2 regions of the Paraburkholderia sp. SSBN10T genome follow, and region 1 is predicted to be linked to the other one. Evidence: riboswitches for the same ligand, from Rfam matches in the RefSeq annotation. Region 1 holds a riboswitch; the other holds the start of a gene.
The links. Region 1 has a riboswitch for thiamine pyrophosphate ahead of AC1ECK_RS32710 (FAD-dependent oxidoreductase). Riboswitches for the same ligand answer to the same signal wherever they lie in the genome.
Positions count from the first base shown of each region.

Region 2: another riboswitch for thiamine pyrophosphate. It lies ahead of thiC (phosphomethylpyrimidine synthase ThiC); the one in region 1 lies ahead of AC1ECK_RS32710 (FAD-dependent oxidoreductase).

Region 1 is NZ_JBWQQI010000030.1:87,800-92,056, forward strand. It holds gene AC1ECK_RS32710 (FAD-dependent oxidoreductase) at 1-1,110, opposite strand, end outside; TPP riboswitch at 1,319-1,430, opposite strand; gene AC1ECK_RS32715 (ABC transporter ATP-binding protein/permease) at 1,738-3,489, shown strand; gene AC1ECK_RS32720 (SDR family NAD(P)-dependent oxidoreductase) at 3,486-4,257, shown strand, end outside.
Region 2 is NZ_JBWQQI010000008.1:218,210-222,466, reverse strand. It holds gene AC1ECK_RS15310 (L-lactate permease) at 1-9, opposite strand, end outside; gene AC1ECK_RS15305 (hypothetical protein) at 477-950, opposite strand; gene thiC (phosphomethylpyrimidine synthase ThiC) at 1,232-3,163, opposite strand; TPP riboswitch at 3,301-3,419, opposite strand; gene AC1ECK_RS15295 (DUF1223 domain-containing protein) at 3,756-4,257, shown strand, end outside.

The DNA.
Region 1 (4,257 bases):
CTGAAACAGCTCACTCCAGCGGGCATCGCGCCGCCAGTCGGCAAAGGCGTCGGCATCGCGGATGCGTCCATCGAGCAGCGCGGCGGCAAAGCGTGCGGCTTCGTCCGCGACTTCGGGCACGATCATGTAGCCGTGCCGGTACAGGCCGTTCACGCGCAAGGTCTGCGCGCCATCCCACACGAGTGCCGGACGGTGGTCCGGCAAGGTCGGGCGGCACTGCGAGTTCAATTCGAGTATGCGCGCCTCGCCGAAACCCGGATGCACTGAGAATGCCGCGCTCAGCAATTCCAGCGCGGAACGCACGCTGACGGGCGACATGTCTTCGCCTTCCACTTCGGTGGCGCCGATCACGTAGAGGTCGTCCTGCTTCGGCGCGATATACAGCGGGTAGCGCGGATGCAGCAGGCGCACCGGGCGCGTGAGGTGAATGCCGGGGGCATGGACGCGGGCGACCTCACCGCGAATGCCGCGCAAGGTGGGCAAGACCGCTTTCGCGCCGAGACCGCGGCAATCGATCGTCACGCGCGCGCTCGGCATGGCGCGGTCGTCCACCGGCGTGTTCCAGTGCGTTTCCACACCGCGCTCGGCAAGGCCGGCGGCCAATGCGCTGAGCACCTGACGATTGTCGAGTTGTCCTTCATGCGGCAGCAGCCAGCCTTGCGTGAAGCGGCCGGCGAGCGCGGGCTCGGTCGCGCCGAGCTGGGCGCCCGACAAGGTCACGAAGCCACCTTCGAGCAGATCCGCCGGCGCGTTCGAGCGCACCCGGCGCTCGAACAGCGGCGCTTCCGTGCGGTCGGCGTGATGCCAGACGACCAGCGTGCCGTTGCGCTGAAAGAACACTGGTTCGGGCAATTCGGCCAGCACTTGCGGCCAGGTGTCGAGCGAGGTCGCGCCAAGACGCGTGATCAGCACCTCGGCGCTGGCCGCTTCGGCGAGCGGCGCGAGCATCGCGGCGGCCACCCAGGCCGCGGCCTGCGAGCCGGCTGCATCGCCGCGTTCGTATAACGCCACGCGGTGTCCGGCGCCGGCCAGGCGCCACGCGACCAGCCGGCCGCACAGGCCGCCGCCGATCACGGCGAAATCGGGCTGAGCTTGAGCGAGCGTGTTCATTGCGGTTCCGCCAGCGCGCGCAAAGCCGCATGGAGCGTGAGAGAACGAACTAAGCGAACGAAGCAATCGACTGAAGAATGAGCGGTCATCGTATCCTTTCCGTACGGCAACAGGCGCACGTACCCAAGGACGAAACCGGCGGGCGAGGCCGGCCGGGCAAAAGGCACATCCAGTGACGGACGCCGCCCGGCGGGAGAATGGAAGAATGGCTTAACTTCCGGAAACTTCCCGCGCCGGTATTACCCGGATCGGGTGCAAAGGGTCTCTCTCAGCCTCACGGCGGCGTACGGCCCGCGCGCAAAGCACCCCTGTTTCGTCGAGAGTCATTAGACCATAAAAGGCGCGACGCCCGCAAACCGGGAAGGCGCGGCCCATTGACGGGAGGCAAATGAAATGTTGTCGTTAGGAGGGGTCTGGCACAATGCAAAAAGCCGGTGCCCGCACCGGTGGCGCGGTTTCTGGCGTTACCCACGATTAATTTTCGCTTAAGGCACTCGCGCCAGAATCGGGCGGTCGCTTGACGGGCCTGTCGCCCGGGCAACACTCGTAATACCGCCGTGGGCTGGCCCATTGTGGGCTACCCATGCGGGCCAGCCCACAATGGGCCAGTTGTTCATCAGGATGCTCATGACACCCAATACTTCTCCCACCCGCGCGCCGGAGCCAGACAACAAGGTCTCCGCGTGGAGCCTGATCAAGCCCTACTGGGTCTCCGAGGAATGGAAGATCGCCTGGGGGTTGATCGTCGCGATCATCGCGATGAATCTGATTCTGGTGGGCATCAACGCCAAGCTGAACACCTGGAACCGCGACTTCTACAACGCGCTGCAAAGCAAGGATGTTCACGCGTTCCCCCATCTGATGCTCGTGTTTACGGTACTGGCGTTCGCGTTCATCATCATCGCCGTGTACACGCGTTACCTGCGCCAGATGCTGGGCTTTCGCTGGCGCCAGTGGCTCACTACGCGTTATCTGCGGGAGTGGCTTGGTGGCGGGACGTTCTATCGGATCGAGCGCGACCGGCTAACCGACAACCCCGACCAGCGGATCGCGGTCGACCTGGACTCTTTCGCCAGCACGACACTTGCACTAACCATCGATCTGATCTCGACGATCGCGTCACTGGTCTGGTTTGCGATGATCCTGTGGACCACGGCGGGCGCACTGACTTTCTCGCTCGGCGGCGTGCCTATCGCAATCCCCGGCTACATGCTATGGGCGGCGCTGATCTACGCCATCATTGGATCGTTCGTGACCCATAAGGTCGGCCATCCGTTGGTGCCGATCAATTATCAGCAGCAGCGCGTTGAAGCCGATTTCCGTTTCGGGCTGGTGCGGCTGCGCGAAAACGCAGAGCAAATCGCCTTTTACGACGGCGCGAAAACCGAAGAGAGCAACACCAAGGACCTGTTTGCGCGCATTCGCGACAACTGGTGGCGCGTGATGAAATACACGAAGCGTTATAGCTTCGTGATCAACTTCTACTCGCAGGTCGCCAACATCTTTCCAATCCTGGTGGCAGCGCCACGCTACTTTGCCGGCGCCTTCAGCTTCGGCACGGTGATGCAGATTTCCGGCGCGTTCGGCAACGTCAGCGACGCATTCTCCTGGTTCATTAACAGTTACGACACACTGGTCTCCTGGCGCGCCACCGTGAACCGTCTGCGCGAATTCAAGCGCGTGATGGCCGATCCTCATCTGAAAGAAACGGTCTCGCCGGCCACCGCTCACGGCGGCATCAACCTGCACTACGTCGACGACGACAAGCTCCGCACCGACGGACTGAAGCTTGCGTTGCCCAACGGAGCCGCACTCTCGCAGATCCGCGACATTTCCATTCAACCCGGCTCGCGCTGGCTCGTCCGCGGCCCGTCCGGCTCGGGCAAGAGCACGCTGATGCGCGCACTCGCCGGACTGTGGCCGTTCGGCGACGGCTCGATCGATGCGCCGGTCAATGCGCGCATGATGTTCATCCCGCAGCAGAGCTACATGCCGATCGGCACGCTAAAAGCGGCGCTCACCTACCCGTCCTCCGCCGACACCTACAGCGACGACGAGTGCCGCGAAGCGCTGGGCACCTGCCACCTCGAAAACTATGTAGACCGTCTCGCGGAATCGGGGCACTGGGCCCGCATCATGTCGCCGGGCGAACAGCAACGCCTCGCCGCCGCCCGCGTGCTGCTGCACAAGCCCGATTATCTGTTCCTCGACGAAGCCACCAGCGCCCTCGACTCCGATAACGAAGCACGCGTCTATCGGCTCTTCACCGAGCGCCTGCCCAAGGCTGCGATCGTCAGCGTCGCGCATCGCGAATCGCTCGCGGCGTTCCACGAAGAAACGCTCGAAGTCGAGCGCGCGGGCGAGGCGATCGCCGCATGACCCACCCGTCATTCGACCGCGTGGTGTTGATCACCGGCGCCGGCTCCGGCATCGGTGCAGCGCTGGCCCGGCGCCTTGCCGCGCCGCGCACCGCCTTGATGCTGCACGCGCGCGGCGCCGATGCGGCATCGCGTGAGCGCCTCGCCGCCGTCGCCGCCGGGTGCTCCGCGCACGGCGCCGACTGTGCCGCCGTCTACGGCGATCTGGCCGAGCGCGGCGCCGCCGAACACATCGTCCACGCGACGCTCGCGCACTTCGGCGCACTCGATCAACTGGTCGCCAACGCGGGCCATGCGCAGCGCCAGACGCTCGGCACGCTTGACGCCGACGCCTTCAGCGAAGCCTTCGCCGCCATGCCGGGCGCCTTTGCCACGCTAGTCAAACGCGCGTCGGCCGCTCTCGAAACGTCGCAGCGCGGCCGCATCGTCGCGATCAGCTCATTCGTCGCTCATCGCTATCGCGCGGACGCTCCGTTTGCCGCGACGGCCGCAGTGAAGGCCGCAGTCGAGTCGCTTGCCAAAACCGCCGCGGTCGAACTGGCGCCGCACGGCGTCACCGTCAATTGCGTCGCACCGGGCTACACGCGCAAGGACCGCGGCCCCAGCGCCGACAACGCCGCCGTCTGGACTCACGCCGCCGCTGCCACGCCGCTCGGCCACGTGGCCGAGCCCGCCGATGTCGCCGCGCTGATCGCCTTCCTGCTGTCCGATGACGCGCGTCACATCACCGGTCAGGTGATCCATATCGACGGCGGACTCACGCTAGGCT
Region 2 (4,257 bases), on a different contig from region 1:
ATGAAACATCACGTCTCCTTCGTTGTTGTTGGAGTCGACGCGACGGACTGCGCGCTACCTGACGCGTCGGGTGGAGCAGGACGGATGGCGGTGTGGCTGCGTGCGGTGAGCGCACCGGATCGCGTATTTAAACAGATAGTGCATGTGGCGGTTCCAGCATAGGACTTGGGCCGGCGCAGTCAAGACGGGAAACTACGGCAAGGGCGTGGGGGAATACGCAGGCGGCGCGGAGATGGCTCGAGGGTGGCCTGGAAATGACATGGACGTCATGAATGGATGACGTGGCACGCACTGGAGAGGCAACAGGCGTGATGAGCGGTAGTGGGTAGTGCAGTGAGGCGCTGCGAGGGGAGATGCAGCACGTAATCGGCAATAGGCCGGAAGCAATGGATCAGGAGCAGCGCGCTAGGGGCAGCGTATCGACGCGAGCCGCTGCCCTGCGCGCATAACCCGGCTCAGGTGGCCGGTTGGCTGGCTTAGCGATGGCCGTGCCAGCCGCCGCCCCAATGCCCACCCCAGCAGCAACCGCCGCCCCAAAAACCGGCGAAGCCGATCGAAACCGACGGCCCCCAGTAGGCGGGATAGCCGTATCCATAGTAGGCAGGGTAGGCCGGATACGGATAGTAGGCGGGATAGACCGGCGCAGGGGCCGGCACATAGACCTGCTGGGCCACCACCGGCGCCGCGCTTGACACGGCCGGCACGGTGTACGAGCCGGACGTCGTCACCGAGGGCGGCGGCGGGGCAGGGATCGGAGCGTGCTGGTTCAACGCGCCGACGGGCTCGCCGCTCGCCGTCACCGGCACAGCCGTTTGGGTCGCCGAAGCCGGTACGGTTGCGTAATAGCCGTTCGCGCCGTAGGGATAGTAGCCATACGGGTAATAACAGCCGGACAAGGCAAGCACCATGGCCGCGGCGGCGAGGCGGGTGGTGGCGGAAAGGGGACTCATGGCACGCTCCTGATGCATCTCGATGCCGTGGCGGTTGGTATTGATGATTCTGAAAAACGGCATGATCCGCTTAGCTTACGCCGTCGCGAGTTGCCTCAGGTTGCAATCTCGTTACCGCTTGTTTCAGGTCCGAGGCACGCCCACGCGGCCTGTCACGACGGCGACGGCGCCGGCCAGCAGGCTGCGCAAAAGCAAAAATGCAAAAGCCCGCCGGCGGCGGGCTCCTGCATGCATGGCAAGGCAAGCAGCGCGGCGCCTCCTGCAAGCGCCGCCTGCCGCCCTTACTGCCGCTGATAAATTTCAGCGCCCTTCTTCATGAACTCGATCGACTTCACTTCCATGCCTTTCTGCAAGGCTTCGTCGTCGGAGACGCCTTGCTGCGCCGCGAACTCGCGCACGTCCTGGGTGATCTTCATCGAGCAGAAGTGCGGGCCGCACATCGAGCAGAAATGCGCGACCTTGGCCGAATCCTTCGGCAGGGTTTCGTCGTGGAATTCACGCGCCTTGTCCGGGTCGAGACCGAGGTTGAACTGGTCTTCCCAACGGAATTCGAAGCGTGCCTTCGACAGCGCGTTGTCCCGCACCTGCGCGCCCGGGTGGCCCTTCGCCAGGTCCGCTGCGTGCGCCGCGAGCTTGTAGGTGATGATGCCGGTCTTGACGTCGTCCTTGTTGGGCAGGCCCAGGTGTTCCTTCGGCGTGACGTAGCAGAGCATCGCCGTGCCGAACCAGCCGATCATCGCGGCGCCGATGCCCGACGTGATGTGGTCGTAGCCAGGGGCGATGTCGGTGGTCAACGGTCCCAGCGTGTAGAACGGTGCTTCGTCGCACCATTGCAGTTGCAGGTCCATGTTTTCCTTGATGAGCTGCATCGGCACGTGGCCGGGGCCCTCGATCATCGTCTGCACGTCGTGCTTCCATGCGATCTGCGTAAGTTCGCCGAGCGTCTTCAGCTCGCCCAGTTGCGCTTCGTCGTTGGCGTCGTAGATCGAGCCGGGACGCAGGCCGTCGCCGAGCGAGAAGGCCACGTCGTAGGCCTTCATGATTTCGCAGATGTCTTCGAAGTGCTCGTACAGGAAGCTTTCCTTGTGATGCGCCAGGCACCACTTCGCCATGATCGAGCCGCCGCGCGAGACGATACCCGTCATGCGCTTGGCCGTCAGCGGCACATATTGCAGGCGCACGCCGGCGTGGATCGTGAAGTAGTCGACGCCTTGCTCGGCCTGTTCGATCAGCGTGTCGCGGAAGATTTCCCAGGTCAGGTCTTCGGCCTTGCCGTTGACCTTTTCGAGCGCCTGATAGATCGGCACCGTGCCGATCGGCACTGGCGAATTGCGGATGATCCACTCGCGCGTTTCGTGAATGTGCTTGCCGGTGGACAGGTCCATCACCGTGTCGCCGCCCCAGCGGATCGCCCAGGTCATCTTGTCGACTTCTTCGCCGATCGACGAGGTCACGGCCGAATTGCCGATGTTCGCGTTGACCTTCACGAGGAAGTTACGGCCGATGATCATCGGCTCGCTTTCCGGGTGGTTGATGTTGTTCGGGATGATCGCGCGGCCGCGGGCCACTTCTTCACGCACGAATTCCGGCGTGATTTCCGTCAGGCCGTTCGGGCCGAAAGCGCTCGCGCCGAAGGCCTGGCCGGGATGCTGGCGGCCCATCATCGCGGCCAGCTTCTCGCCGTTCGGGCCGCTCGTCTTCAGGCTTTCCAGATACGCGGCGCGCTGCTGGTTTTCGCGGATCGCGATGTACTCCATTTCCGGCGTGACGATGCCGCGGCGTGCATAGTGCATCTGCGAGACGTTCTTGCCGGCGACGGCGCGGCGCGGCGTGCGGTGCAGGCCCTGGAAGCGCAGCTCGGCGGTGGCCGGATCGGCGGCGCGTTCGCGGCCGTAGTCGCTCGTCAGACCCGTCAGCGCTTCGGTGTCGCCGCGCTCTTCGATCCAGCGCTGACGCAGCGCCGGCAGACCGGCGCGGATGTCGATCGACGCTTCCGGATCGGAGTAGGGGCCCGACGTATCGTAGACATAGACTGGCGGGTTCTTCTCGCCGCCGAAGCTGTCCGGCGTATCCGACTGGGTGATTTCACGCATCGGCACGCGGAGATCCGGGCGCGAGCCGCTGACGTAGATCTTGCGCGAATTCGGCAGGGGCGCGACGGCGGCCGCATCGACGTGAGCGTCGGCGGAAAGGAACTTCGGATTGGCGTTCATCTATTTCTCTCCTGTGTCGACCGGAGTTGGCGCTTTAGCGCTTACTCCGGTCCCATGCAAAGCTATGTGGGGCGGCTAAGCAGAGGAGACGAGACGGAAGTAGTCGGAATTCGCTAGAGGATGAAACGGTACAGCGGCGGCGAATTCCGTACGCTTCCCTGCGCTGGCATTATCCAGATCAGGTTCAAAGGGTATTTCTCACCCACGCAGCACGGACCTCCAACCTCCGTGCGACGCAGGACCCCCGCGTTAGCAGCGCACACGATACACCGGCCGGCCGGTGCTTGGCAACCTGTCTTGAAATGGGCGGCACGCCAGCAGAGACCGCCTTACAGGCCCGCAGGCTTATCTCTATTGGGCGGCGCATGGTGATGCGCCGCAGCATGAAAGGTGGCCGTAAAAGGAGCAAGCTGGTAGCTATCGCCAGCATGAATGGCATGCCGAACTGAGCGGCGCAGGCGCAGCATCAACCGGGAGCACGGGCAGCGTAGGCCACCCGGCACCCGCACCTTGCGCAAAAATATTTTCAAAACCGCTGTCATAACCGCCGGCCCCGTTCGACAAACGTGCAGATTTCCTCATGGAGCCTGCCATGCATCCCGTCAACCGCCGCCTTGCCGACTCGCGCTTCGTGCGTGCCGTTTCGCTGGCCGCCGCGCTCGCCGTGCTTGCCGCGAGCGGCGCCGCTCAGGCGGCTGCCTCGATGTGCACGGCGCACAGCCCGGCTCACCGGGTCGCTCTCGTGGAGCTCTACAGCAGTGAGGGCTGCAATAGCTGCCCGCCCGCGGACCGGTGGCTCAGTCAGTGGAAAGACAGCGGCGCGTCGCAGAGCATCGTGCCGCTCGCGTTGCACGTGGACTACTGGAACAGCCTCGGCTGGACCGACCGCTTTTCGCAGCATCGCTTCACCGAACGCCAGCAAAGCCTGACCGATCTCGCCGGCGGCCACACCATTTACACGCCTGAAGTCTTCGTCTCGGGCCGCGAATTGCGCGGCTGGTCCGAGCCTTCGAGCTTCGAAGCGCGCATCCACAAGGTGACCGCCGAGCCGGCCCAGGCCGATATCGCGCTGGAACTGGCTGCGCCTGCCCAAA